Regions from separate parts of the Lysinibacillus louembei genome, predicted to be linked through region 2. Evidence: riboswitches for the same ligand, from Rfam matches in the RefSeq annotation. Region 2 holds a riboswitch; the other holds the start of a gene.

Region 1 (15,295 bases), 880 kb from region 2:
ATTATTAAGCTTCCTACTGCCACGTGTTCCAACGATTATTTTTCTACTATTCTTCGTAGCAATTAGCTTTGGCTACACACGACTTTATGACGCAGCCTACTTCACAATACCTATCCTTCTCATCACATGCATTTTCACGGCAATTCCAATTGTGCTCGTTAAATATACATTGTATTTACAGCAAATAGGAGAGCGTTTAGAAACTTCTCCATAGCTTTCTACCAAATCTGATAGGATAATTTTGAAAGCAATCGAGGGAAAACAGTTCGTTTTCATTTGACACTTTTATTTTTTAATAGAGTAGGGAGTGATAATATTGATTTGTTATCACTCCTCTTCACACATTTACCTCTAACAGTTAAATTCCAATAGAAAATTAAAATATCTTAAAACATTTTTGTTAAATTTGCCATTTCTATTGCAGCTACAGCAGCATCGTAACCTTTATTCCCTGCTTTCGTTCCTGCTCGTTCAATTGCTTGTTCAATTGTTTCAGTTGTAACGATTCCAAAAATGGTTGGCACTCCTGTTTGTAAGCCTACATTGGCAATTCCTTTTGCTGATTCGTTACATACGTAATCATAGTGCGTTGTTGCGCCACGAATAACTGTACCAAGTCCAATAACAGCATCATATTTTTGTGATTCTGCCATCTTTTTTGCTATAAAAGGTACTTCAAAAGCTCCTGGCACCCAAGCAATGTCAATGGCATTTTCCTCTACGCCATGACGCTTTAAACCGTCAATCGCACCTGCTAATAATTTATCATTAATAAACTCGTTAAAACGTCCAACAACAATACCTATTTTTAATCCTGTACCTACTAGCTGCGCTTCAAATGTTTTTACCATCATTAATTCCTCCTCTATAATAAATGAGCCATTTTTTCTTTTTTTGTATTCATATAATGAGTATTTTCTTCTACTAAACCAGCAACAAGAGGTACACGTTCCACAACAGTTATATCGTACCGTTCAAGCTGGGCTACCTTATCTGGGTTATTCGTCATTAAACGGATATGTGTAACTCCTAAATCTCGCAGCATCTGTGCGCATAAACTGTAGTCGCGTAGCTCGCTAGGAAAGCCAAGCATTTCATTCGCCTCTACTGTATCGTAGCCTTGCTCCTGCAATTCATATGCTTTTAACTTATTTAATAAGCCAATTCCTCGTCCTTCCTGCCGCATATAAAGAATTGCCCCTTCTCCTTCCTGCTCAATTTTAGCAAGTGCCGCTTGTAACTGTGCTCCACAATCACAGCGTTTCGAGCTAAAAATATCACCTGTTAAACACTCAGAGTGAATGCGAATTAGTGGTGCTTCTGCTTGTTGTAGATTTCCTTTAACAATTGCAACATGCTCTTTAGAGTCGATGAAATTCGTATAACCAATCATTATAAATTCACCATAATGTGTTGGTAGCTGAATTTTCGCTTCACGAGAGACGACCTTCTCTTTTTCAAGACGGTATCGGATTAAGCTTTCGATTGTAATGAGCTTCATATTAAATTTTTCAGCTATTTCTTTCAATTGAGGTAATCGAGCCATCGTACCATCCTCATTCATAATTTCACAAATAACCCCTGCTTGCTTGCTTCCACAAAGCATCGCTAAATCAACTGTAGCCTCTGTATGCCCAGGTCTTACAAGAACGCCATTTTCCTTTGCAATTAACGGAAAAACATGACCTGGTCGGCGAAAATGCTGTGGCTGCACATTATCATCTAGCATTTTTTCAATCGTCAATGCTCTTTGAAATGCACTAATTCCCGTAGTAGTATCCATATAATCAATACTTACTGTAAATGCTGTTTGATGATTGTCTGTATTAAATTGAACCATTGGCTCTAAGCTAAGTGAATGTGCAATTTGTGAGCTAATTGGAGTACAAATCAGCCCTTTCCCATATGTCGCCATAAAATTAATGACTTCAGGCGTTACATATTCAGCTAATACAACAAAATCACCTTCATTTTCACGATTTTCATCATCAACAACGATAACTATTTTCCCTTGTTTTAAGTCAGCAATCGCTTCTTCTATTGTGTTAAACATTTTAGCCCACCTTTAAAATCCATGTTGTCGTAAAAAGTCTTCTGTTAATGTATTTGATCTTACTTTTAATTGTTTAGCAATATACTTGCCTAGCAAATCTGTTTCGATATTGACAGTATCACCTTCACGTTTAAAGCCAAGCGTTGTCTCCCCAAATGTATGCGGAATAATTGAAACCGTAACAATCTCTTTTTGTAAATCAAAAATTGTTAAGCTAATTCCATCAATAGCGATTGACCCACGCGGTATACATAAAGCACTTGCTTCATGAGAAACTTTTATATCAAAATAAACCGCATTTGCAAATGAACGTTTACGTAAAATAACCCCTACTTCATCAATATGCCCTGATACAAAATGACCTCCAAATCGACCATTGGCAATCATAGCACGCTCTAAATTTACAGAGGCTCCTACTTGTAATTGTGCAAGTGATGTTGCACGTATCGTCTCAGGCATAACATCAGCTGTGAAGTTCGTGCTAGTGAAGCTTGTGACAGTTAAACATACACCATTCACTGCGATGCTATCGCCGACCTTCAAATCTTGCATTATTTTTCGAGCACCAATCGTAAAAACAATTGATTCTTGCCCTTTTGTCATTTGCTTAATCGTGCCTAGCTCCTCAATAATCCCTGTAAACAAATGCTCACCTCATTTCATTGTCATTGTTAATTTAATGGCCTCACCTATTTTTTCAACGTCAGTAAAAATAAATTCCTCCTGCAATGTTGCCATCGAAAGTGCCCCAGAACCTAATAGCTTCGGCGCAATATATATAATCATTTTTTGTACAAATCGTTGTTGTAAAAAGACATCCGCCATTTGGCTGCCTGCCTCAACGTATAATGTCATAATGCCTTCATCCGCTAGCGTCCTTAAAATATTTCGCAAGGAACAATCCTCTATTACAAAGGTACGAACGCCTGACAAGTTCCGAGCCTTTGATGTAAAAAGCCAAGTTTGAGCCATTTTATCGTTAAAGACTTTTGCTGCACTCGGAACCTTTCCATCTCGGTCCATAACAACTCGAATTGGTTGTTTATTTGAAGAGCTAAGCCGATTTGTTAAGCTTGGGTTGTCAATACAAACAGTGTTTGAACCAACCAAAATAGCATCATGTATGGAGCGAGCATAATGAACATCCTTCTGAACCTCCTTACCTGTAATTGCCGTTCGCTGCCCTTTCTCGGCGTTAATTTTACCGTCTATCGAAATGGCTTGCTTCAACGTAACATAAGGTAAACGATGTACAATGTAGTAGAAAAATGCTTCATTAATCGCTTTTGCCCCATCTTCACATAATCCAATACTTACTGTAATGCCTGCCTCCTCTAGCCTTCGAGCACCACTTCCAGCTATAAGTGGATTTGGGTCAAGCGTTGCAATAAATACATGGGCTACCTGTGCTTTTATAAGCGCCTCAACACAGGGACCAGTTCGTCCAACATGGCTACAGGGCTCCAGCGTCACATAAACATTCGCCCCTTTAGCTTTCTCACCCGCGATTTTTAATGCATTAATCTCCGCATGTGCCTCACCTGATTTAAGGTGAGCGCCAAAGCCTACAACCTCCTGATTATTTGTAATGACACACCCAACTAGCGGATTGGGAGAAGTTTGATTACTTCCTGATTTCGCTAAATTCAAAGCGAATTGCATTGCTTGCTCGTCATTCATACAGCCACCTCCTTTTAAATTAAAAAAGCCTCCTAAAAAAGGGGCTTTTACGGAGAAGGCATCGCTAAATAAACCAGCACTTTTGCTAGTTTTTTGCCTAATCCTTCTCTCATCCAGACTATTACTGTCGGCTTCGGAATTTCACCGAATCCTGCTTAAAAAGCTCGCGGGCTTTACCGCCGATTGGGACTTACACCCGACCCCGAAGGAATGCTATTCAATTAAAAAACCCCACATTTTTTTGTGGGGTCTGAAAAAAGGCATCATCAAATAAACTAGCGTTTGGGCTAGTTTTTTGCCTACCTTCTCTCATCCAGACTATTACTGTCGGCTTCGGAATTTCACCGAATCCTGCTTAAAAAGCTCGCGGGCTTTACCGCCGATTGGGACTTGCACCCGACCCCGAAGGCATGTTATTCAATTAAAAAACCCCACATTTTTTTGTGGGGTCTGAAAAAAGGCATCATCAAATAAACTAGCGTTTGGGCTAGTTTTTTGCCTACCTTCTCTCATCCAGACTATTACTGTCGGCTTCGGAATTTCACCGAATCCTGCTTTAAAAAAGCTCGCGGGCTTTACCGCCGATTGGGACTTGCACCCGACCCCGAAGGCATGTTATTCAATTAAAAAACCCCACATTTTTTGTGAGGTCTGAAAAAAGGCGTCATCAAATAAACTAGCGTTTTGGCTAGTTTTTTGCCTACCTTCTCTCATCCAGACTATTACTGTCGGCTTCGGAATTTCACCGAATCCTGCTTTAAAAAAGCTCGCGGGCTTTACCGCCGATTGGGACTTACACCCGACCCCGAAGGTAATATTTATAATTGCATCTAATTATACAGCAATAATAATAAAAATCTAGCCATTTGACAAACAAAAAAACTCTTGCACTTTTCTCAATAGAATCTATTTTCATATTATGAACATCACTAACCATATTACTTCAAAGAAATTATTCTAGTTAAGTTGTATATTGCACAGTCACAATAAATTGACTAAGAAGTATGACCATTAATAAAAAGGAGCATTTATACGGACAACAAAACAACCGTATTTTCTTCGTAGTAGTTCTCATTAAACAATCGAAGGAAATTGGTAATAGCGGCACATGCTGCTAGATGAAACATCCCCTTAATCAGATGGAATCAACTAATAAGTTGAACCATATAACAAATAAAGGAGATTAAAATTCCCAAAATATAATATGTGCACAAAAGCTCATCAAATGACAGGCTTTTCCTTTGTCACAAAATTGACACATAAAATAACCGAATTTTCTAATTATTCTGTTGACTCGTATACTCTGTTATAATACAATACGAATATAAAATAAAAAATATATAACAGTTACTGTTGAGGAGGAAATGAAAATGTTAGAAAACGTAGTCGAATTTTTCAAAAACTTACCTGAGAAAACTTGTGTACAGTGTGGCAAAAAGATGGAAGAGCAAAGCGAGTGCTACAGTCATAGCTGCGAGCATTGCAATAATCATTAATACATAAAAGCTGTCGGTTCAATGTCCGACAGCTTTTTCTCTTAAATATCAAAATCGCTTTCTTCTGTAGTCAAGCTTGAGGATTAATGATGTGCTCCTGATTCCCCTCCAATGATTGGAGCATTAGATTTTAACGCTTGTTTATCACTTTCTGATAGCTCACCTACAATTAATAACTTTGTTGGTGTGATGATTGAATCGTTATTACTTGCATGTACTTGAATATAGTAAAGCCCCTCACTTTCAAAATCCATATTTAAACTAAATTGACCATTCCCATCATTTGAAGCTTCAGTCATTCCATATGTAACGGTTCCATCCTGTTTCCACATTTTTAAATGAACATATTGTGGATTCTCTACCGCATCTCCATTTTGTGTAAGGTTAACCTTAATTGTGACAGCTTTTGTTGGTTCAAGGAGGTCTGGTAAGATGATTTCAGCTTCAAGTGGGGTTTCTTGCTTATACAATTGACTTGCATTAGGATTGGCTGAGCATGCACTTATCATATAGCACGTTAATAAAATGATAAGCAAAAATTGTATTTTATTCATTGAATAATCTCCTTTTATTTAGGCGTTAAAAAATTGCTTCATAGCAGGGATACGTTGAATAATGAGCCAATCTACTACCCATACAATGATTAGAGATATGCCCACAAGAGGGAAAACAACTCCAATAAAAATTAGCATCCATAAAAAGCCCTTCATCTTACTAGCACTTGGAGCGATTGGTGCACCTAATTTTTTACTAGGCTTTCGTTTTAACCATAAATAAAACCCGCTTATTGCAGTTAGTACAATTCCTATACACACCAATAACCCTATTATTTGATTCACAATTCCAAATTGAGTTCCTTTATGCAATGTAATTCCCCATGCAATGATTTTCCCCATAAATCGGTAATGATCATAGCGATAATCCGCTAATACTGCACCAGAATATTGGTCAATATGCATGGTTACTTCATTTTGCACCTTGGCTGGAAAAGCAGAAAATGTATACACACCTTCTTTTGTTTGAGGAATATAAATTGTATAACTAGGATCAATGCTTTTACTCTCTGCAATTTCTATCAAATGATCAATTGACACTACTTTATAGTCTAGTATGGTCGATGTGGGTACATCTAAATTTTCAGCAGCCCACGGAACCTCTGCGATTTCCTTTGTTTTGGTAATAGATGCTGGAGCACTCCCTGTCCAAATAGATGGTGGGTAGCCTATACCTGTATTCGTCACGATATTTTGGAAATTAGTACCCCAAAATCCTGACCACGGCAAACCTGTCATAATTAAAAATAGTATCCCAGCAGTCAGCCAAAATGCAGGTACCGCATGCAAATCTCTTCGGAAAATTTTCTGCCCCATTTTAAGACGGGGATATAAAACGCCTGCCATACCTTGACTTTTTCGAGGCAGCCACAAATATAAACCCGTCATAATTAATACAATCGCCCAACAAGTCACTAATTCTACAATACGATCACCGATTGTCCCCATCATTAATTCGCCATGTATTTTCTCAATCTTATCCATTATTCGGGTATTATTATCTAATTGACCAAGCTCATTTCCTGTATACGGATCGATAAAAATTGTAAATGACTTACCATCTAAATTAATTCCTATTTCGCTGGAACGTGACTCGTCCTCCCCTGGTCGATAGCTCATCACTCTTGCTTCTGGATAAAGCTCTTTCACTGTGGCAATTTGCTGATCAGCAGAAATTCTTTCACCAATTGGTTTTACTTCATAGTATTCTTGATACAAATATTGATCTATCTGTGGTTGAAATAGATAGATGCCACCTGTAATTGCTAATATCACTAAAAATGGGGCAATGATTAAGCCCGCATAAAAATGCCATCTCCATATTGTTTTATAAAACACACCTCTTGATTGTTTACTATTTTTATTACGCATTCACTGACACTCCTTTTAAAACGGTGATATTAGACTAGTATAAAAGAAAAATATGAACGAAGAATGAAATAACTGATTATATATAAATTTTTTACTCTATAAATGCCACAATCATAGCTATGGACATGGAAAAGTAAATTAGTTGTGAAGCAGTATGAAACTTTTCCTATCTTCTTTCGTATACAAATAGGAAAGGAGTGACAAAAATGGAACGACAAGAAGTGTTAACAATGAACAATTTAACGAAAAGCTATGGCAATAAAGAAGTGCTAAAAGGTGTTGACTTACGTGTATATCAAGGAGAAATTATTGGCTATATCGGACCGAATGGAGCTGGTAAAAGTACAACAGTCAAGCTGATTTTAGGCATTGAGGAAAATTATGATGGTGACATTCACTTATTTGGGGAAAATATTAAAAATAACCCGATTGACTACAAGCGGAAAATTGGCTATGTGCCTGAAATCGCTGATGTTTATGACAACTTAACAGGCTATGAGTATTTAACATTTGTTGGGCAGCTTTATGGCTTGTCTTTAGAGGACGCTGCACATAAATCGGAAGCTTTAATGCAATTGTTCGGTGTTGGTGAAGCTTATCATTCACGTATTTCCTCCTACTCAAAGGGGATGCGCCAAAAGCTGTTAATTATTTCAAGCGTTTTACATAATCCAGATATTTTATTTTTAGATGAGCCGATTAATGGCCTAGACGCTAATAGTGTGATGATTTTCAAGGAAATTTTAACGCAGTTAGCTGCGCAAGGGAAAACGATTTTCTACTCGTCACACATTATGGACGTTGTCGAAAAAATTAGTAGCCGCATCATTTTATTGCATGATGGCAAAGTAGCAGCAGATGGGACATTTGAAGAACTGCAGGCGACAAATACAGAAGGTACATTGGAGCGCATTTTCAACCAATTAACAGGCTTTGACCGCCATCAAGAAATCGGTGAGCAATTCGTAGCCGTTGTTGGCGGAGGTACACAATGACAGACTTTAAAATTTTAAGATTGCTCGATAAAATGCGCTTTCTATTTCATAAAATCGGTATTGATTATGCGGTCATGCGTCAAATTTTGCAGATTAAACTGACAATGGATGAGCGCAAAGTACCAACTTTGTTTAATCAATCCTCCAAGAAAAAGCCAGATGCTAAATATGGCTATATTAAATCATTGTGGATTTACACATTGATCGGACTAATGCTTATTCCATTTCTTGCTTTTGGAACGCAATTTTTATTTCAAATGAGTATTAGCTATGCCATCATTCTTTTCGTTATTATGACATCGATGATTTCGGATTTTTCTTCTGTTTTGCTTGATTTGCGTGACCGTCATATTCTTGGTACAAAGCCAATTTCCTCACGCACAATCAATGCAGCGAAAATCATTCATATTACTATCTATTTAAGTTATTTAACGATTGCTCTTATGACGATTCCACTCATCGTTGCCCTATTTAAACAAGGTGTGCTGTTTTTCCTTATCACATTGGCAGAGCTTGTACTGAGCAATATTTTAATTGTCGTATTCACAGCGATGTTATATATAGCCGTTTTACGTTTTTTTGATGGCGAGAAATTAAAGGATATGATTAATTATGTACAAATTGGCTTAACGCTTGCGATGATGATTGGCTATCAAGTTGTCATACGCTCCTTTGAGTTTGTCGATTTAAGCATGACAATAGAGCCCGCTTGGTGGCATTTTTTCCTTGTCCCAATGTGGTTTGCAGCACCATATGAATTGCTGCTCAATGGGACAGTGAACTTTTTCACTGTGACGATGAGCCTACTGGCAATTATCATACCTTTTGCCGCCTTATGGTTATATATTCAGCTCATTCCGACATTTGAACGCAATTTGCAAAAGCTGTTAGCAACAAGTAAGTCGAAAAAAACGACAACAAATCGTTTCAAAGCTTTCCTGCTCAGCCTGCTTTGCCGAACACATGAGGAACGAGCCTTTTACCGCTTCGCTACTTTAATGATGAAAAAGGAGCGCGATTTTAAACTGAAGGTTTACCCTTCTCTCGGCTTTTCAATTGTGATTCCATTTATTTTTATTTTTAATACAATGCGTGACGAAACAGCAAATTTTGCGACAAGCAGTAGCTATTTAACGATTTATTTTTCAATGCTCATTATTCCAACCGCTTTGTTGATGCTACAATATTCAACAAACTATAAAGGTGCTTGGCTGTTCAAAGCTGTACCTATTACAAACTTTACAATATATAAGAAAGCTGCATTGAAAGCCTTTCTTGTGCAATTATATACGCCACTTTATTTAATGATTAGCATCATTTTTTGCTTGATTTACGGCGTGCGCGTCTTGCCTGATTTACTTATCGTATTTGCCGTAAGCTGTCTATATAGTGCTATTTGCTATATTGCCTCAAGGCTAGCACTTCCGTTTTCGGAGCCAGCTGCACAAACGAACGAAGCACAAGGTTGGAAAGCCCTTGCGCTATTGCTACCGCTCATCCCATTTGTCTTTGTTCATTCTATTCTCCTGAAAGTAGATGACTTATGGATGTACGTTTATTTAATCATGTTAATTGTAAGTAATGCTGCACTTTGGAAAGTATTATTTAGAGAGAAAAAAGCGAATATCTAATTTTGATGCAAGTAGGATATTTTTCAAAAGTCTTCTATTATAAATCTATCTTATCCATCCAAAGACACGAGTGAAATTCAATTACACTCGTGTTTTTTCATTATTATGTATGTCGAATATGAACAGCGCCTTCGCAATTTTCTTGCTCGTTCCATTCCACTTGAATTTCAAATGTCCCTTCCTCGAAAAACAGTGGAAATCTCCTGCGAATAGAGGCTTGCATTGGCAGCTTATCTACATCGGCGATTTTCACCCACATTGCCTTTCCTTCTGGCGAATCTTCAATTAATGTACCGCTAAAATCTGTTGCTAAATAATTGAAAATCATATATCTATCATTTTTTGTGGGATTCACATACTCATACAAGCCTTTATAAATGAGTCTATGTATTAGCAAGCCAGTTTCTTCCCTCACTTCTCGAATGGCACTAGCAGCGATGCTTTCAGGAAATTCCACCTTGCCACCTGGTGGAATAAAGCCTTTAAAATGATCGTGCTGCCGATCTAGCAATAGCACCTCGTCCCCGCGCTGTATCATACATAATGTCCACATTTTATAACGAACCATTTTTTCAATCCCTCTATTCGCTCATTTTAATAATTTTTGTTGGAAGTTGTCCTTCACTTGTGACCATTCCTCTATCGTAATGCTGTATAAATGCGAGTGGCGTAGCGTGCCGTTTTTACGCACCATATGATTGCGCAAAATGCCCTCTTTTTTGGCACCGATGCGTTCGATTGCTTGCTGGGAGCGTATATTTTCATTATCTGTTTTGAGCTGTACGCGATTCATCGCAAGCTGTTCAAAGCAATAGGCTAACAGCAGATATTTGCAATTGGTGTTAATCGCCGTACCCCAGTATGCCAGTGTTAGCCATGTAAAGCCGATTTCTAATCGCTTATGTGTATTGTCAATATCAAAAAGAGTCGTTGTACCAATTACTTTTTTTGTTGCTTCATCTATGATAGTAAAAGTAAATGCCGTACCTGCTAGACGTTTTTCGATTGTAGCATCCACATAATTTTCCACCGCCTCCTTCGTCATCAAATTCATTGTTGTATGTGCCCAAATTCGCTCATCATGCGCCGCCTCATAAATACCCTTTATATGCGCTCGCTCAATCGGCTCTAAACGCACAACCTCATTATGTAATATCACCATTGGAATTCCCCCATTAGATTAAAGTTTCATTTTATTATACAGAAACGCAATCTGAATATTAAGACAGAAATATCAACAAAACAACATTTTTTTGTTACGATAGATATATTGGAAAGATAGAAAGAAGGTTTTTTTATGAGGAACCATGCACTGCCAATCATCTATGTAGCGATTATTGCCTTTTTAGGTGGCTGGCTTTTTTCACTGCTATCATTACCAATCCCATGGATGATTGGTCCACTTTTTTCTGTATTGCTTGCTCAATTTTTTATTCGTACACCGTTGAAATGGCCAGCACAGTTGCGCAATATTGGGCTCGTCATTATCGGTATTACAATCGGTGAAAACTTTTCTTTAAGCATTTTACAAACGATGGGCACGATGTTTTGGTATATGCTAGCAATTAATATTGTTTTCGTGCTGCTTTGTTTGTTGCTCGCATTTATTACAGCTAAATATACATCAATGTCGCTACATACAGCTGTATTAGCAAGCGTTCCTGGTGCACTTGGACAAATTATCGTCTTCGCCTCAGAGGAAAAAGGGGTTGATCTTGCCGCTGTCACTTATTTTCATTTAATCCGTGTGTTAGCTGTCGTGAGTGTAGTTCCCTTTTTAGTTTCAGGGCATGTTGTACAACAAAATATTGATATGACCGCCTCTCCACTATGGGCTATTGCCATTTTAATTGGCGTGAGCTTTCTTTTCGCTATCGTTGTTGGCAAGCTGCATATACCGACACCTTTCTTTTTAGGTCCAGTCCTTTTAGGTATAGTACTAAATGTGATGCAGTTCGACATTCCTGTTATTTCTTTAGATGTATTACACCTCGCACAAATTGCTGTTGGTGCTCATATCGGCTTACTATTAACACCGGGCGCCTTACGCTTACCTAAACGCATACTACTATTCGGCTTAATGAATGTCGTGTTGCTGATGTTGGTGAGCTTTTTATGTGCCAGACTCGTCATGGCAATGCTAGATTATACCTTTGCGTCTAGCTTTTTAAGCACTGCGCCTGGTGGCATGGATCAAATGGCCTTGATTGCAACAGCGATTCATGCAGATGCTGACATTGTCACCGTTTTCCAGCTAGCACGCATGCTATTTTTGTCATTTATTATCATCCCGTTATTGAAAAAGTACAGCACTCGACTGGAGCGTTAATGCTCTAGTCGCCTTGGTCGAAATAGCTCTCCATATGCCGCCCCACCTAAAATTAGCACAGCCCCGATGATTTGTAGAGGGCTTAATCGTTCTGCTAAAATCATCACTGAAAAAATTAATGCGGAGAGTGGCTCTAAATAACCGAGGATGGAGACCGATTGAACAGGTAAATGACCGATGGAAGAAAAATATTTGTAATGAGCATGAAATTTTACTCACACAAATTAAAGAATTACAGGGGATGCAGTCTGGCACTATTCGCATTGGCACCTTTTCAAGTGTCGCAACACATTGGCTACCAAATATCATCAAAATATTTAAAAAAGATTATCCACATATTGATTTTGAATTGCTGTTAGGCGATTATACAGAAATTGAAGGCTGGATTACTGAAGGGCGAGTAGATTTTGGCTTTTTACGACTATCAACTGCTACAGAGCTAGAAACGATTTTTTTAGTGCAAGATCGCTTATTAGTAGTCCTACCAGAAGACCATGCCTTTGCTCATTGTGAGCGGTTCCCTATTAGTGAACTATGCAAAAATCCATTTATGCTATTAGAAAAAGGCGCAAAGGCAGAAATCTCCGAAATTTTTGGGCAGCACCAAACCTCACCTATTATTCATTTTACGACATGGGATGACTATGCCATTATGTCGATGATTGAAAACGGTTTAGGAATTAGTATACTGCCTGAGCTTATTTTGCAGCGCATTCCATATAACCTTATTGCGAAGGAGCTAGAAGTCCCTGCCTTTCGCAATATCGGTCTTGCCATGAGAAATCAACAATCCTTATCCATTGCAGCAAAAAGCTTTTTGCACTACTTAGCATATCGAAAAAAATAAAAAGTTATTTCCAAACAACCTTCTATGACAAAGTAGCAATGTATGATCTGCTTGCTTCTCAACAAAAAATTTTATTTGCATTTTTCAATAAGCTATGCATATAATAAAAATAGACCGACAGTCGGTCATATCAGGAGGCATCTGTTATGAGAATCGTGAAAGAGCATGAAGAACGACGCACTGAAATATTAAATACTGCACAAACGCTTTTTGCTACAAAAGGCTATACAAAAACAACGATCAATGACATTTTACAGGCAATCGGCATTGCGAAAGGCACTTTCTATCATTATTTCAAATCGAAAGAGGAGGTGCTTGATGCGATTATTGAACGCATCATTCAAGCAGATGTAGCAAAGGCGCAGCATATTGCCTCAGACTCTACCCTATCAGCAATGGAGAAAATATTTGCGATTTTACTGGCACAAGCACCTCAACAAGATCCTTATAAGGAGCAATTGATTGAGCATTTTCACCAGCCAGATAATGCAGAGATGCATCAAAAAAGCTTAGTGCAGGCTATTGTTCATTTGTCACCCATTTTAACAGAGGTGATTGAGCAAGGTATCGAAGAGAACATTTTTCATACAAACTATCCGCAGGAAACCGTTGAGTTTTTGCTTGTTTCTGCACAAGTTATTTTTGATGATGGCTTCTTTCAATGGCAGCCAGAGGAAATGCTACAAAGAGCAACAGCCTTTGTGCAGCTAATCGAGCGTGCTTTAGGGGCTAAAGAAGGTAGCTTCCAAAAGATGCTAGATATCTTATTAAAGTAAAGCGAGTCGAATAAAGATTCGCTTTCTATTTCCAACAAAACAGACCGACAGTCGGTCTAAAAATAAGGAGGATTTTATGCTATCTATTCGTGAACCTGCTTTTTCAAAGGATTTTGCACTTGTTGTTTTGGGGCAGATTATTTCCATTTTAGGAGCTGCTTTATTGCGCTTTGCTTTATCGCTTTATGTATTAGATATAACAGGTCGAGCCGATATATTTGCAGGACTGCTTGCATTATCTAGCGTTCCACTTCTTTTGTCACCCATCGGTGGAGCACTAGCCGACCGCTTTAATCGCCGTAATTTAATGGTTGTATTTGATTTAATCAGTGGCATTATTATTTGTTGCTTATTTTTATCCTTATTGATGCAGCAGCCATCTATTGTTGCGATTGGCATTGTTATGACTTTATTGGCATTGATTAGTGCTATGTATTCGCCTGCTGTGATTGCTAGTATTCCACTTCTTGTAGCGGACAATAAGCTAGAGCAGGCAAACGGCATCGTTCAAGCTATACAAGCCTTGTCACAAGTAGCCGCGCCTGTTTTAGGTGGCGTGCTTTACGCAATGCTCCCATTCAAAACGCTTGTTATCGTTAGTGCTATTTTGTTTTTTTGCTCTGCCCTATTGGAAATGTTTATTAGCATTCCTTTTGTCAAGCAGGCTCAGCCACCCTCCATTTTAAAAGACTTGCAGCTAGGCTTTCTCTATGTTGGGCAGCATACCTTTATTGTAAAGTGCATTGTACTTGCAGCAAGCTTAAATTTGTTATTAACGCCCTTCTTTATCGTTGCTGTTCCGATTATTTTACGAATAGCCATGCAGGCAAGCGATATGCTCTATGGTATAGCAATGGGAGTTATTGATTTTGCTACAATTATCGGCGCATTGTCTATCGGTTTATTTGCCAAGCATTTACGTATGAATCGCCTTTATCGATGGCTTTTTGTTATTGCATTATTGACAATGCCGATTGCTTTGACCGTAACACCTTCCGTCTTACAGCACAGCTTTATTTTATCCATTTTAATTTTTATAGGCTGTAGCATCGCGATTGCAATGCTAATTACAATACTTTCTATTTTCGTAATAACGGCTGTGCAAAAACAAACACCTAATGCGCATCTCGGTAAAGTGATGGCTATTATTACAGCGAGTGCCCAATGCACTGCTCCCCTCGGTCAAATTTTATATGGCATTATCTTTGAGGTGACACAGCAGACTATGTATTGGTCCATATTACTAATGAGCTGTGCTGTATTACTATTAGCCCTTCTAGCTAAAAAAATGTGGTCGCATACAGAAAGTGAGGAAACGCTATGATTTTTCGCATGGCACAACGAGATATTGTACGAAATCGCATATTAACATTAACTTTAATCGCCTTTATATCGCTCTCTTCTTTTTTAATGGCAAGTGCCACAACGATGGTAGTTCATTTATTTACATCTATAGAGCAATTTTTTCAGCAGGCAAAGGCACCACACTTTGTACAAATGCATGCAGGTCCCATCAATCAGCAGCAAATTGAGGCATTTGTTATGGAGCACCCCTTTGTTGAA
Region 2 (15,295 bases):
CGCAGCTTATGCTTATCCCGCAAAAAAGTAGGCTCTACAGGCTCTTGCTCTGCAATTTGTGCATTGACAAGCTGTGCGAATGACTCGTTGATGATAGCAAGTGGAAAAGCCGCAAAATCCTCTCCTGTCTCAATTGCAAAAATTGTCTTTTGCAGCTTATGCAATAAATCCGCTTTGTCTAGCATGTCGAAAAATGGCGATTCCTTTTGTAAGCAAAGATATGCTTTTTGCAATGTGCGCAGTGCTCCATTCATATTGCCACGACGCCAATGATATAAGCCCGTTGCAAGCTGTACAAAGCCTACAAGAATATGTTCTCTATGCCCTGGCGCAATTTCCTTCCAATATTCCTCTAACACCTCATGGCATTCAAAATAGTCTTCATTACCATTAAAATAAGCACAATACTGTACAAACAATGGGTGCATAATCATCACCTTTCCTCTTTACGAAGTACGTATTAAAATAGTATCATATCAATTATGTCTTGGCGAAGCACAGTAGCTAAGGTGATACCTCGACAAGAAACGACAGGTGGTAATCAAATGTCTTATGAAGTAAAGCTGGAAGCATTTTCAGGCCCTCTCGATTTATTATTGCATTTAATTAATCGTTTGGAAATTGATATATACGATATTCCGATGGCAGAATTAACTGCACAATATATTGACCATATCCATGCAATGCAAGTGCTAGAATTGAATGAGGCGAGCGAATATTTAGTGATGGCGGCAACGCTTTTAGCCATCAAAAGTAGAATGCTTTTACCAATTCATGAAGGTGAAATGGATGATGCAGAATTTGAGCTAGACAGCGTCGATCCACGTGACGAGCTTGTGGCACGCTTAATTGAATATAAAAAATATAAGGAAGCGGCGACACAGCTACAAGTGCTGGAAACGGAGCGTGCGCAAGTGTATACACGCCCACCAGCGGATTTGTCTGCATTTATGCCAGATGAGCAGCTTGCCTTATTCGATGCCAATGTTAATGTATACGATATGCTTGCGGCATTTCAAAAGCTACTGCGTCGCAAGCAATTAAAAAAGCCTTTGCAAACAAGGGTAGCAAGGCAGGAAATTTCAATACGAGAAAAAATGCGCTCAGTTGTTGCTTCATTAAAGAAAACTGGTGGACGTGCATTGTTTTCAGAGCTGTTTCCATATGAGGATAAAGCAACGTTAATCGTGACATTTTTATCGCTATTAGAATTAATGAAGCGTCAAGTTGTCCTTGTAGAGCAACAGCACAATTTTCAGGATTTGACGGTGCTTTTACAGAAGGAGGAGTTAGATGATGAATTCGAAGATATTACTGAGTAAAATAGAAGCGCTCCTCTTCGTCGTTGGTGATGAAGGTATGACTGTAAGGCAGTTAGCGAATTATTTAGAAGTAGAAGATATGGACGTTGAAGCAGGACTAAGTGAGCTTGCAACGCAATATAATGAATCAGAGACATCTGGTATTGCATTGAAACAATTAGCAGGTACTTATCAATTAACGACGAAACCAGAAATGGCAGAAACGATTAAAAGACTTGTAGATAATCCAACAAGCCAACTGTTAACAGCAGCCTCTATTGAGGTGCTAGCAATTATTGCGTACAAGCAGCCAATTACGAGAATTGAAGTAGAGGATCTGCGCGGGGTGAAAAGTGAAAAGCCAATTCAAACACTTGTTTCAAGAGGGCTTATCCAAGATGTCGGACGCGTTGAAGGGACAGGACGTGCCATTTTATATGGTACAACGAAGGAATTTTTAAATTATTTCGGTTTGAAGGACATTGCAGAGCTACCACCTTTACCAGAAGGACAGGATGGAGAGGAAGAGCAGGAAGCCGATTTATTTTTAACAAAATTCCAAGAAGCATTTAATGACTAAAGGAGTGAATATTTGAGAAAGTTGCTATGTGTCGTATTGCTTTTCGTTTTATTGCAGCCTTCAGCACAGGCGGCAGGTCATGCGTATGCCGTAGTTGATGCACAGACAGGCAGGCTATTAATGGGGACTAATGAGCATGCAAAATTACCAATCGCTAGCTTAACGAAAATTTGGACGGCATTAGTTGTCCTTGAAAATAGCGAATTACATGACCAAGTAACGATTTCTGAGCGTGCAGCATTAAGTGAAGGCTCCTCTATTTATGTAGAAAAAGGGCAGACGTATTCCGTTGAAACATTGTTATACGGCTTGATGCTGCGCTCTGGCAATGATGCAGCATATGCATTAGCGGAGCATGTTGGGGGCTCTGTGGAGGGCTTTGTTTATTTAATGAATGAACGTGCACAGCTAGCTGGTTTATCGGATACAACCTTCAGCAATCCGTCAGGCTTACATGATGAAGCACATCTTTCCTCTGCCTACGACACAGCGCGCATGTTACAAATAGCGATGCGCAATGAGCAATTTAAAAAAATCGCCACAACCGTCGTGTTTAATGGGGAACAAAGCTGGAAAAATAAGCATCGTCTCTTATCGGAAAATAAGGGCGCTATTGCAGGCAAGACAGGCTATACAAAAGTAGCGGGTCGCACGCTTGCCACGTATTTTCAAAAGGAGCAAAAGCAATTTATCGTCGTGACATTAAATGAATCCAACGACTGGCGTGTACACAATGCGCTTGCAGATCATATTGCGACAAATTATTCTGAGCGCACATTGGCGAAAAAAGGAACGTACTCAGTAGCTGGTGAAAAAATCATCGTCAAAGAGCCAATTAAAATGCTTGTGACAAAGGATGAAGTGCGCGATTTTCAGCATATTGTTTATTTACCAACGAATGCGCAGAAAAAAAATGCAGTCTGGTATGTTTATGCGAAAGGTCGCCCTGTACATGTGGTGGCGGTAGAGCGAGAATAAATTGTTCACAGATAATTCAGGGAAATCAGCCTCTCTTTAAATGAAAAGAGGGCTGATTTTTTAGCGTGTGACAAATTTCGTACGTATATGTGAAGTGAAGCTATTTTTCTTTAATAATGGTGTAAAGTATGTCATAATTTCAACAGGTTTGAGCATATCCATTCCACTTTGCGGTTAGGGTGTCCGAATTTTTTCGAGTGCGCTTTTTTCGGTAGGTTTCCAAACAAAGCAAAGTGAATCTTCAATCAGTGGGAGTTTGGTGTTCTTGCGATTACTCATCGCAACTAAGATTTGTACTTGTGTTAGTATGGGATAAAATCAATCAGGGGACAACGGTTACCTATAAACATCTACTAACTGATTGGAGATAGGAGTGAAGAGATGAGCAAGTGAAGATAAAACGAACGAATGTACTTATTCCCTTGTGCTTATGTTCTCTTTTTGTGTACACTACACAAAAAGGAGGGGAAAACGATGCTACTTGGGAGAAAAGTACGATTAAAACCAACCGTTGAACAAGAAAAACAACTGTGGAAATCGGTTGGGACAGCACGTTACATCTATAATTGGACACTGAATCGGCAAAAAGAAAATTATCGAAATGGTGAAAAATTCATACCAGATGGTGTGTTAAGAAAAGAACTCACACAACTGAAACAAAATAAGGAATTGTTGTGGTTGTATGATGTGTCGAATAACGTAGCAAAACAAGCGGTAAAAGATGCCTGTGATAGTTTCAAGAAATTCTTCAAAGGAGAAACCGCCTATCCGAAATTCAAAAGCAGGAGAAAATCGAAACCATCTTTTTATAATGACAATGTGAAATTGAAAGTAAAAAGAAGTTCCGTTTTATTAGAAAAAATTGGTTGGGTGAAAACGGCGGAACAACTGCCAATGGATTGTGCCTATACCAACCCAAGAGTGTCTTTTGACGGCAAGTATTGGTATGTAGCGGTCGGCGTGAAACAAGTTTTTCCACAAGAAGAATTGACAGATATATCATTAGGCATTGATGTTGGTATAAAGTTACTTGCCTATTGTTCGAATGGGAAATCGTATCCCAATATCAACAAAACCAAAGAAGTCAAAAAAATTGAGAAACGCTTATGTAGGTTGCAACAAAGTGTATCTCGCAAATACAAGATGAATAAGGAGGGAAACCGTTTTGCCAAAACATGCAACATTGTAAAAATCGAAAAAGACATACGTAAACTGCATAGAAGATTAGCCAATATCCGTAATAATCATCTTCATCAAACATCAAGCGCTATCGTGAAAACCAAGCCGTATCGCATTGTAATGGAAACCTTGAATATTCAAGGCATGATGAAGAATAAGCATTTATCGAAAGCCATTCAAAAACAAGGCTTATACGAATTTAAACGCCAAATCAAGTACAAGTGTGAAAAGTATGGCATTGAATTTGTCGAAGCGGATAAGTGGTATCCATCGTCTAAAAGGTGTTCAAGTTGTGGCAATAGTAAGCGTAATTTAAAGCTATCTGACCGTATGTACCATTGTGAAACATGTGGGCATACACAAAATCGAGATTTAAATGCGAGTATCAACTTGGCACAATATGAATTGGCAACGTAACACAAAAACGAACTTGTCAATATGTAGGATGCGTTGTATCCGAATTTACGTCTGTGGAGTGTCTTATCAAGCGAGAGTAGCCTTGGCAAAATCGGACACGAGGAAGCAGAAATGAAACGGAATTTATAGATTTTTATAGATTTTCGGCAACGGTGATCTTATGGAACGATTACAAAAAGTGATTGCTTACGCGGGTGTAGCATCTCGCCGCAAAGCAGAGCAGCTAATTGTAGAAGGTAAAGTAAAGGTAAATGGTAAGGTGGTAAAGGAGCTTGGGACGAAGGTGTCGAACTCCGATACAATTGAGGTAGAGGGCGTCAAGCTGGAGAAAGAAGATAAAGTGTATTTTCTTTTATATAAGCCAAAGGGCTATATTTCTGCAGTAACAGATGATAAAGGACGCAAAACGGTAACGGATATTTTTAAAAAGCACGTGCATCAGCGTATTTTCCCAGTAGGGCGCTTAGATTATGATACGACAGGCTTGCTGTTATTAACAAATGATGGGGAATTTTCTTATTCATTAACACATCCTAAATTTAAAATTGATAAAACGTATGTGGCACGTGTGAAAGGCGTACCAACAATTGATGGCTTGAAAAAGCTACAGCGTGGTATTAAATTGGAAGATGGCAAGACAGCGCCAGCAAAAGTTAGCATGATGTCATTTGATGAGCAGGCGGGCAAAGCGATTTGTGAAATTACGATTCATGAAGGAAGAAATCGCCAAGTGCGTAGAATGTTTGAGGCAATTGGAACACCTGTTGTCAAGCTGAAGCGAGAGCGCTTTGCATTTTTAGATTTAACAGGCTTAAGCCCAGGAGAATACCGTGAATTAACAAAGCATGAAGTGAAATTATTACGCGTATTAGCAGAAACAGGTAAAATTGATTAACAAAGATTCATAATTCCTTCAAAACTGTTAACGAAATAAAAAAATATTCTTTGCTATAATAGGATTTGTGCGAGGAGGGTTTTACACAAATGGAGAAGAAGAAAAAGCGATCAATTGTGCGTGGTATTATTTTAAGTGTACTACTCGTTGCAATTGTTTATACAGTTTATACAACAGCAACAAAGGACAAAGTGCAAATTTTGAAAGAAGGGTCGACAGCCCCTGACTTTGAGCTTGTTGGTTTAAACGGTGAGACGTACCGTTTATCAGATTTTAAAGGAAAAGGTGTATTTTTAAATTTTTGGGGTACTTGGTGTGAGCCTTGTGAGCGAGAAATGCCTGCAATGGATCGTCAATATAAGGAATTTAAAGACCAAGGTGTCGAGCTATTAGCAATTAACCTGAAACAATCTGATTTTGAAGTGCAAAGTTTCATTTCCAACCTAGGTGTGAATTTCCCAGTTGCTATTGATAAAACAAGAAGCGTGCAAAGAGCGTATAACGTCGGTGTTGCACTGCCAGCAACTGTATTAATTACACCAGAGGGGAAAGTGAAAAAAATTATTACCGGTGAAATGAAGGAGACAGCAATCGCTTCATATATGGAATCCATTAAACCGGAATAGGAGTTTGTCAAATGGAAAAAATCATTTGTACTTGTAAACATGAAAATCCAGTCGGTACAACGCTTTGTGAAAGATGTGGGCGACCTTTAACGACAGAGGAGCAAGACAAAGCGGTATTAGATATGCGCTATGATGGCGTTGCCATTCGCTCTAAAACGCATAATAAATCGATTATCGATAAAATCTGGAATTTCTTCTCTAGCGTTAAAGTTGGCGTTACACTAATTATTATTACGTTAATTGCAGCATCAATCGGAACCATTTTTCCACAAGAGTTTGCAGTAAATGTTGCAACAGAGGCTGAAAGAGCAAAATATTATACAGATATGTATGGTGCGATTGGAACGCTTTATTACAACTTAGGGCTAGCTGATTTATATTCATCATGGTGGTTTCAAACTATCGTTGGTATGCTAGCCGTTTCGATTATTGTTGCGAGTATTGACCGTGGCATTCCATTACATCGCTCATTAACAAATCAACGAGTGAAGCGCCATATCGGCTTTATGAAGCGTCAGCGTATTGTCGCGGAAGGACAACCCTCTGAGCAGGCGGATAAAACGCTTGATTTAATTGAGGAAGAGATGAAGAAGCTAAAATATAAAGTGCGCCGTGAAAACAATGCATTATTTGCAGAAAAAGGACGTTTTTCACGCTACGGCCCTTATGTAAATCACGTTGGATTAATTGTATTTTTAGGTGCGGTTATGCTGCGTCTAGTACCAGGCTTTTACGTTGATACATCGATATGGTTACGTGAAGGTGAAATGGTTGCAGTAGATGGTATGGAAGGTTATTTCCTCTACAATGATAAATTTATTTTAGAAACATATGATAACGACCCAAGAGGTGAGCAATTGCGTCAAGGTGTCAATGTTGTCGCAAAAAATTACCAAACAAATGTCAAGCTATATAAGCAAAAAGAAGGTGCCGTACCAGGGCAAACTTCTGATTTAGAGGAATTACAATCATATGAGATTCGTGTAAATCACCCATTAAAACAGGATGGTTATTCGATTTTCCAAATGGACTATCGCTTAAATGAATTAAAGACGATGCATTTCGAGCTACAAAACAAGGCAACGGAGGAATTTTTAGGTCAAGTGAGTATCGATTTAACAGCACCACAAAAGGAATATGTGATTGATGATCAAACAAAGGTGCAAATTGTTACTTATTTACCAGATTTCTCAGGCTTTAAGGATGGTGTGCCACAAACAGCTTCACCATATCCGGAAAACCCAGCATTTATTTTCCGCATGTTTACACCCGAAACACCAGAGGGAGAAACAAGCTTTGTAGCGATTCGTGAAACATTAGAGCCGCTAGGAGAGAATCAATATAAAATGAAGTTTTCAAATGTAGATACGCGTAATGTATCTGGCTTAACAATTCGTAAAGATACAACGATTCCAATTTTATTTATTGGTGGTATTATCTTTATGATAGGTGTTGTGATGGGCTCATATTGGAATCATCGTCGTCTATGGGTAGAGCAGCTAGAAGATGGCTCTATTCGACTTGCTGCGCATGCAAATAAAAACTGGTTCAGCATGAAAAAGGATTTAGATGCTGTGACAGCCTATGCACATTTGCCACAATATGTAGATCAAGTAGAGAAAGAACAGGAAAAGGAAGGTGACAACACCTTATGAGTTTACTTCAATTAAGTGGTTACTTATTATTTACAGCGTTTATTTGTTATTTAATTGCCCTTGTATTATTTGGTGGGGCGATTAAGCCAACAAAAGTAGCAAATGCACCTGCATCTGCTGAAAAATGGGGTAAGCTAGCAATTACGGTAACGATTATTGGGTTTATCGCTAATCTAGGCTATTTTATTTTACGCTGGATTTATACAGGACATGCACCTGTAAGTAATATGTTTGAGTTTACAACAGCGTTTGGGATGTTTGTTATTGCTGCATTTATCGTTAGCTATTTCATGTATCGTGTAGCAGCGCTTGGGGTTGTTGCATTACCAATTGCTATTTTAATTATTGGCTATGCTGCAATGTTCCCACGAGAAGTGAGCCCATTAGTGCCTTCACTACAAAGTCACTGGTTAACGATTCATGTGATAACAGCTGCAATGAGTCAGGCGGTATTAGCACTTAGTGCTGTAGCAGGCTTAGTTTATTTATTAAAGCATGTTGATGTGAAAAAAGCTTCAAAGGAACGTTTTTGCTTAGAGGCTGTTATGTTTTCTTTAGTTCTTGTAATAGGTTTTATTGTGTCTTCTGTTACATTTAGCGCAATGGGCTATAGTGCAACATATCAATATGTAGATAAAGAAGGTAGAACAGGCGTTGTAGAATACCATAATCCAGCTCTTTTTGGGATGAATGAGTATATAGAAGTGAAAGCAGTAGATCCAGATGCGAAGCAAAAAGTATATGAGCCTGTTGTAGAGGCTGAGCAATCATTCCAACCATTGGTAGAGATGCCAGCAATTATTAATGCAAAAAAATTAACAACGGTTGTTTATTCTGTTTTATTCGGTACAGTGATTTATTTACTTATTCGTTTAATTAGTCGCCGTTCTATTTCTGAGATGGTACAGCCACTTGTGCAAAAAGTAAATTCATCATTAGCGGATGAAATTGGTTATCGAGCAGTATTAATTGGCTTCCCGCTCTTTACACTTGGTGCCCTGATTTTTGCTATGATTTGGGCGCATGAGGCATGGAGTCGCTTCTGGGGCTGGGATCCGAAGGAAGTATGGGCCTTGATTACATGGCTATTCTATGCGGCATTTTTACATTTACGCCTATCAAAAGGCTGGGAAGGTAAAAAATCAGCATGGCTTGCTTTAATTGGCTTTGGAATTATTATGTTCAACTTAGTTGTTGTGAATCTAATTCTTGCTGGTTTACATTCATATGCTTAATTGAGCGTGGCTGTTAGAAAAGGATCATTTTCTAACAGCTTTTTTGTTTGCATCCTATTTGATATATGATGGAAGTTGCAAGAATATGCAAGTTCACTTTTCAATTTGGCACTGAAACGGTACAATAGAAGATGTAGAAAGTAGGAAAGGGGATACACTAGTGTCTGAAAATATTTCTGTATTAGTAGTAGATGATGAAGATCGTATTCGCCGTCTATTAAAAATGTACTTAGAGCGTGAAGGATATATTGTAGATGAGGCTGAAAATGGAGAAGAGGCAGTTGAGAAAGCGTTTGAAAACGACTACCACTGTATTCTTTTAGATATTATGATGCCAGAAAAAGATGGTCTGCAAGTTTGTGAAGAAATTCGCGAAAAGAAAACAACGCCAATTATTTTACTGACAGCAAAGGGCGAGGAAGCGAATCGTGTACAAGGCTTTGAGCTAGGGGCAGATGATTATATTGTCAAGCCATTTAGTCCACGTGAAGTGGTGCTGCGCTTAAAGGCTATTTTACGACGCTCTGCTGCGTTTGCACCTGTTTCAAATAGTTCTACATCAAAGGATTTAGTCGTGTTCCCACATTTAACAATTGACCATGATGCACACCGTGTGACAGCGGACGGCGTAGAGGTAAATTTAACACCAAAGGAATATGAGCTGCTTTATTTTCTAGCGAAATCACCTGATAAAGTATTTGACCGTGAACAATTGCTCAAGGAAGTGTGGCACTATGACTTCTTCGGTGATTTACGTACCGTCGATACACATGTCAAGCGCCTACGTGAAAAATTGAACCGCGTTTCTGAAAGTGCAGCGAAAATGATTGTCACTGTTTGGGGCGTAGGCTACAAATTTGAGGTAGTGAATGAATAGAATATGGAATAGTATTGTCGGGAAGCTATGGGGAACCATATTGCTTCTCGTTTCCTTTGTATTATTTATTTTCACGGTATTTATGCTAGAGTTTTTAGAGAGCTATCATAGTACAAGAGCGGAAGAAACATTGCGTCAAACAGCATCAACAATTGCTAATATTGTGGAAAACGACCTAATTGATGATTCCCCATATGAAATTATTCGTAGCGTCTTGCATGAAGGTACAAATGCATTAATTGCCGAAAATCCTGATGGCACAGTTTATGCGATTCAGGAAGGGATGAACAAGGAAAGTATACAACAGCAAATTTTAAAAAATAAAGCATTCGAAAATATTTATGCAAGCAATAAACCCATTTTGCAGGATATGAGGCTACCATCACAAAAGGATGAAAATAAAACAGAGACGTATGTCGTGCTAGCTTTTCCGCTAAAGGGTGATGCTGCTCGACATGGTGCGGTATTTATTTATCAAAATCCAGATGCGATGCACGAGACGAGCAGAGAAACAACGAAAATTGTCTTTATTTCCGCGTTTATAGCCTTTGTTTTAACAACATTTTTTGCCTTTTTCTTATCGAGTCGTATTACATATCCTTTAAGAAAAATGCGAGAATATGCCTTCGAAATTGCAAAAGGTCGTTTTGATTCACAAGTGCCAACAACGCAAAATGATGAAATCGGACAGCTTGCAGTTGCCTTCAACCAAATGGGGCGCCAGTTAAAGCACCATTTAGAAGTTATTAACCAAGAGAAGGAGCAGCTATCAAGCATCTTAACCTCGATGACGGATGCGGTCATTACTTTTAATCGTGATCGTACAATTTTAGTAAGTAATCCACCAGCCGAGCGCCTTTTACAAAAATGGTTTGTGGCGAAGGGGGAGCAAAGCACGAAGCCAATTCCTCCTGAAATTTATCATATGCTAGATCATGTGCTTGATTTTGAAGATAAAATTGAAGAGGAAATTGAAATGGAGGGCTCCTATTACAGCATTACCATTAGCCCTCTTTATAGCGGTGAGCTTGTGCGCGGTGCGGTGGCAGTTATTCGCGATCAAACAGAGCAGCATCGCTTAGAAAAACTACGCTCCGATTTTATTGCCAATGTCTCGCATGAATTGCGCACGCCAATTGCCATGCTACAAGGCTACTCTGAAGCGATTTTAGATGGTGTAGTGATAGATGAAGATGAGCGCAATGAAATGATTAAAATTATTTATGATGAGTCGCAGCGTATGGGACGACTTGTCACAGATTTACTTGATTTAGCACGCATGGAGTCAGGTCATATGCGACTGTATAAAAATCTTGTACCACTTGTGCCAGTTTTGGAGCGTATGACGCAAAAATTTGCACAAGTTGCAAAGGAGAAGCATGTTGATTTACGCTTCATATCAGACATCGAGGAAGATGTTATGGTGAACATTGATGAGGACCGCATCGAGCAAGTGTTGACGAACTTAGTGGACAATGCACTGCGTCACACACCTATTGATGGTGCTGTTACGGTATCGGCATCATATGCTAAATCGTATGCCAAAATTGAAGTACGAGACACTGGGATTGGTATTCCAAAGGATGACCTACCATATGTGTTTGAGCGCTTTTATAAGGCGGACAAGGCGCGTACACGCTCAAAGGGTGGTACAGGTCTTGGCTTAGCTATTGCCCGAAATATCGTGGAAGCGCATAATGGAAATATTGCGGTTACAAGCGTTGAAAAAGAAGGAACTGCATTTACTTTTTATTTGCCGTTGTAATAGAATAAAAGGGTGTGGGAAGTCGAATTTTCCCGCACCCTTTATTTGAATTTAGCCTAGATTTGGACAGAGCAACTCGGCTTTATAACGTTGCGTCCTATAGTAACGAGTAAAGGGATTTGAATTGTATATATGAAATATTTACCAACGAATAAAATGAAACTTTTTTACTGCATGTACGACTAATTTTATGAGGATGGAGGTGGAATGGATGAAAGAATCCATTTTCCATCGATTGTATGATGAATATCACCAAGATGTATTCCAATTCTTAATTTATTTAGTGAAAAACAGATCTGTAGCGGAGGATCTTTCACAGGAAGTGTATATTCGAGTGCTAAGAGCTTACGACAAATTCGAAGGAAAAAGTTCTGAAAAAACATGGCTTTTTTCCATTGCGAAAAACGTCGCCATTGATTACTTTCGTAAAAACAATGTGCGTGAAAGGCATACGTTTGATGCATTTGAATGGGAGAGTGAGCAGCTCGTTTCACCTGTTCAAACACCAGAGCAGTTTGTAGAAATGAATGAAGATATGCGCCAGCTATTAGAGGCGCTTGAATTTTGTACAGGTGATCAAAAGATGGTCATCGTGATGCGCTATTTTCAAGATTTATCGATTGGTGAGACAGCTGACATTTTAAATTGGACAGAGAGCAAAGTGAAGACGACGCAGCATCGTGCAATTAAAGCATTGCGGGGTATTTTAGAGCAGCATGGAAAGGAGGTAAATTCGTAATGAATACGAAATGGGATGAAGAAAATATCGAGAAGCTTTTAAAGCAGGCACCAAAAATCCAAGACCACCGTTCCAAAGAAGAGGTTTTTGCAAAACTCCAACAAGCAGGTGCTTTTGAAGAGCAAGCGCCAACGATGTCAAGCAAGCGTCGTTCATATAAATGGATTTCTAGCATTGCTGTAGCAGCTATTGTAACATGTGGAGTTGGCATCTCAATGCTTGTGATGTCACCAGAGGAAAAGCAAGAAAAGGCAAACGATGTGGCAATGCAAAACGATAATAAGCAGGAAAGCTATAATGATGAAACTGCGGAGACGGAAGCAGATGCAACTACATTTGCAGCAGATAGTGCGACGACTACTCGTATGACCATACCAGATGAAACGTCACCTGTTTATGAAGATGCTGTAGGGGAAGGAGAGGTATTTACTGTCAGCTTAGCAGGAGCTGATGAGGTAAATGTCCCATCAGCCATCGTTATTCCGAAAGAAAAGCTTGTCGAGGATTTGGGCAAAGAAAAGCCTACACAAGTAGAGATGTATAAATACTATGCGCCAAAGCTTGATGAAGAAGGCTATGGCTTTGAAGAACAGCATCCAATAGAAGGTGAAATCATAGAAAATGAGCAAGAGCTTGTTGTGGCATTAGATAAGCCGACAAAGAAAAATATCGAGGCATTAAAGGAAACCTTCCCACAATACGAGGACATTATTTTAGATCAAAATGAAAGTACAAAAATAGAGCTATCAGCATTAACAGCTACGCAAAACTACAGCTATTATTTATTTACACAGCAAGATAAAAAATATTTTGTGCCACAACGGGAAGTAGCATATACGCATGTAGAAGAGGCCATTTTAGGCATGACAGGTCATGCAACGGAACAATATGCATCGGCTATTGTAGAAGGTGTTACATTTTCAGTGACTACCGCTGACCATGTTCATGTGAAATTTGACCAACCGCTTGATTTAGAGACAGTGGATTATACGCAGGCGAAGCAAATGCTAGAAGGCATTATGCTAACAGCTGCTGCGTTTAATCAGCAAGTTATTTTTGAAAATATTGTACAAACGACATGGGATCGCTTTGATTTCACACAGCCACAGCCGATACCTGTGGCGCCAAATGAATTACCACTTGATATCATACAGCCTTAGTGATAAGGCTGTATTTTTATATTTCGCAAATAAATTGGGAAAAAGCGCAGATAGTTGAGGAATTTCGCAGATAAGCTATGAAAAAGCGCAGATATCTTAGGGATTTTCGCAGATAAATCACAAAGAAAGCATAGATAACCAAGCAAAAAGGTTTACTTTTAAAAACTTTCTTTTATAATAGAAAGTGTAGTAACAAATTTTATATTGATTCATCTTCGGGGCAGGGTGTAATTCCCGACCGGCGGTAATTGAAATCGCAATCTCCGACCATTTACTTGGAGGACATTGCTTCAGCATTTCATGAGCCCGCGAGCCCGCTTTTGCGGTGCAGGATTTGGTGTGATTCCAAAGCCGACAGTATAGTCTGGATGGGAGAAGGTGAAGGCGCAGTCGTCATTTTTCGAAAATGTCGTATTTTGCTATACACAAGTCTACTTACTTAATAGGCTTATTTAAGTATCGCAATTTTCGACAAAGTAGCTTTGACATGATGCTTTTTAAGCATTGTCAAAATACGACTTCTTTTAAGCGTGCCTATTTCTCCCTTATACAATCATTGTATAAGGGTTTTTTCGTGAATGGCTGGACTGTCCTTTCTTCTTGCAAGAGTGAATCAGCAAAGAGGAGAGATTTTTTATGCGCAAGCAAAATTTGAAGTTACGTTCAACCGTAACAATCGCTATGTTGAGCAGCATCGCCTTTCTATTAATGATGCTCGATTTTCCATTACCATGGTTCCCAGTGTTCCTAAAAATTGATTTTAGTGATGTGCCAGCATTGATTGCGGCAATTACGATGGGACCAGTCGCTGGTATCATTGTAGAGTTGATTAAAAATATTCTAGACTGGCTATTTAAAGGCGCGCCAACGGGTGTACCAGTAGGACATATGGCAAACTTTGTAACAGGCATTCTATTTATTTTACCAACGTATTATTTTTATAAAAAATTCAAAACGATTCCTGGTTTAGCAGTAGGCTTAGCGGTAGGCACATTCGTTATGTCGATTGGCATGAGCATACTCAACTATTTCGTATTCCTACCAATGTATACGTATTTCCTAGGCTGGGGCTCATTCGATATGTATGAAACAATCGTTCTCGGTATTTTACCGTTCAATATTATTAAAGGTATCATTATTCTAACTGTTGCGATATTGTTATTCCGCACAATGAAAACATGGATTGACAAGCAGCAGTCAACCTATTTATCATTAAAATAAGCATTGAGCCGAGCTAATCAAATAGCTCGGCTTTTTTATAAGGAGAGAAACAAAAATGATTCGAATGCTAACAGCAAGTGAGCAATTACCAATGGATTTACTATTATTAGCAGATCCTTCTGAGGAAATTGTAACGGAGTATGTGCAGCGGGGGTTCTGCTATGTAGATGAGCGTGATGGAGAAATCGTCGGTGTATATGTGTTATTACCAACAAGACCACATACGATGGAGCTAGTGAATGTAGCAATAGATGAAAGGTGGCAGGGGCAAGGCATTGGCAAACAGCTTGTGCTTCATGCGATTGAACGTGCCAAAGCCATGCATTTTAAAACGATTCAGCTCGGCACAGGCAATTCAAGCGTTGACCAGCTAGCCCTTTATCAAAAATGTGGCTTCCGTATTGTCGGTGTCGATCGGGATTTCTTTCTTCAGCATTATGATGAGCCGATTTTTGAAAATGGTATTCAATGTATAGATATGATTCGGTTAGAGCTGTTGCTCTAAAGATCAATCTGCTTTAAGTATTTGTCGCTACAGACGAAATGACTGGAGGGGAAATTTTGCGATAATCTATTTTGCCATGCTGATCAAAATGGATATTATGAAACGGCAAATCCTCGCGCATATAAAAAACATGCTGACGATGTGTTAAAAATTTCAAAACAC

The links. Region 2 has a riboswitch for FMN ahead of R6U77_RS18080 (ECF transporter S component). Riboswitches for the same ligand answer to the same signal wherever they lie in the genome.
Region 1: another riboswitch for FMN. It lies ahead of ribD (bifunctional diaminohydroxyphosphoribosylaminopyrimidine deaminase/5-amino-6-(5-phosphoribosylamino)uracil reductase RibD); the one in region 2 lies ahead of R6U77_RS18080 (ECF transporter S component).

What each region holds. Positions count from the first base shown of each region.
Region 1 is NZ_CP137624.1:2,729,039-2,744,333, reverse strand. It holds gene R6U77_RS13655 (hypothetical protein) at 1-214, shown strand, start outside; gene ribH (6,7-dimethyl-8-ribityllumazine synthase) at 387-851, opposite strand; gene R6U77_RS13645 (bifunctional 3,4-dihydroxy-2-butanone-4-phosphate synthase/GTP cyclohydrolase II) at 866-2,053, opposite strand; gene ribE (riboflavin synthase) at 2,066-2,698, opposite strand; gene ribD (bifunctional diaminohydroxyphosphoribosylaminopyrimidine deaminase/5-amino-6-(5-phosphoribosylamino)uracil reductase RibD) at 2,708-3,733, opposite strand; FMN riboswitch at 3,831-3,947, opposite strand; FMN riboswitch at 4,031-4,147, opposite strand; FMN riboswitch at 4,231-4,349, opposite strand; FMN riboswitch at 4,432-4,550, opposite strand; gene yhfH (protein YhfH) at 5,104-5,229, shown strand; gene R6U77_RS13625 (FixH family protein) at 5,313-5,783, opposite strand; gene R6U77_RS13620 (PepSY-associated TM helix domain-containing protein) at 5,802-7,154, opposite strand; gene R6U77_RS13615 (ABC transporter ATP-binding protein) at 7,361-8,149, shown strand; gene R6U77_RS13610 (hypothetical protein) at 8,146-9,780, shown strand; gene R6U77_RS13605 (8-oxo-dGTP diphosphatase) at 9,884-10,348, opposite strand; gene R6U77_RS13600 (GNAT family N-acetyltransferase) at 10,370-10,942, opposite strand; gene R6U77_RS13595 (AbrB family transcriptional regulator) at 11,078-12,109, shown strand; gene R6U77_RS13590 (EamA family transporter) at 12,106-12,258, opposite strand; gene R6U77_RS13585 (LysR family transcriptional regulator substrate-binding protein) at 12,237-12,956, shown strand; gene R6U77_RS13580 (TetR/AcrR family transcriptional regulator) at 13,103-13,732, shown strand; gene R6U77_RS13575 (MFS transporter) at 13,809-15,056, shown strand; gene R6U77_RS13570 (ABC transporter permease) at 15,053-15,295, shown strand, end outside.
Region 2 is NZ_CP137624.1:3,605,092-3,620,386, reverse strand. It holds gene R6U77_RS18145 (DUF309 domain-containing protein) at 1-434, opposite strand, end outside; gene R6U77_RS18140 (segregation/condensation protein A) at 546-1,322, shown strand; gene scpB (SMC-Scp complex subunit ScpB) at 1,297-1,881, shown strand; gene R6U77_RS18130 (D-alanyl-D-alanine carboxypeptidase family protein) at 1,894-2,859, shown strand; gene R6U77_RS18125 (RNA-guided endonuclease InsQ/TnpB family protein) at 3,334-4,455, shown strand; gene R6U77_RS18120 (pseudouridine synthase) at 4,616-5,350, shown strand; gene resA (thiol-disulfide oxidoreductase ResA) at 5,440-5,976, shown strand; gene resB (cytochrome c biogenesis protein ResB) at 5,988-7,631, shown strand; gene ccsB (c-type cytochrome biogenesis protein CcsB) at 7,628-8,866, shown strand; gene R6U77_RS18100 (response regulator transcription factor) at 9,027-9,743, shown strand; gene R6U77_RS18095 (ATP-binding protein) at 9,736-11,508, shown strand; gene R6U77_RS18090 (RNA polymerase sigma factor SigX) at 11,720-12,247, shown strand; gene R6U77_RS18085 (hypothetical protein) at 12,247-13,407, shown strand; FMN riboswitch at 13,615-13,791, shown strand; gene R6U77_RS18080 (ECF transporter S component) at 14,044-14,628, shown strand; gene R6U77_RS18075 (GNAT family N-acetyltransferase) at 14,684-15,133, shown strand; gene R6U77_RS18070 (ABC transporter substrate-binding protein) at 15,147-15,295, opposite strand, start outside.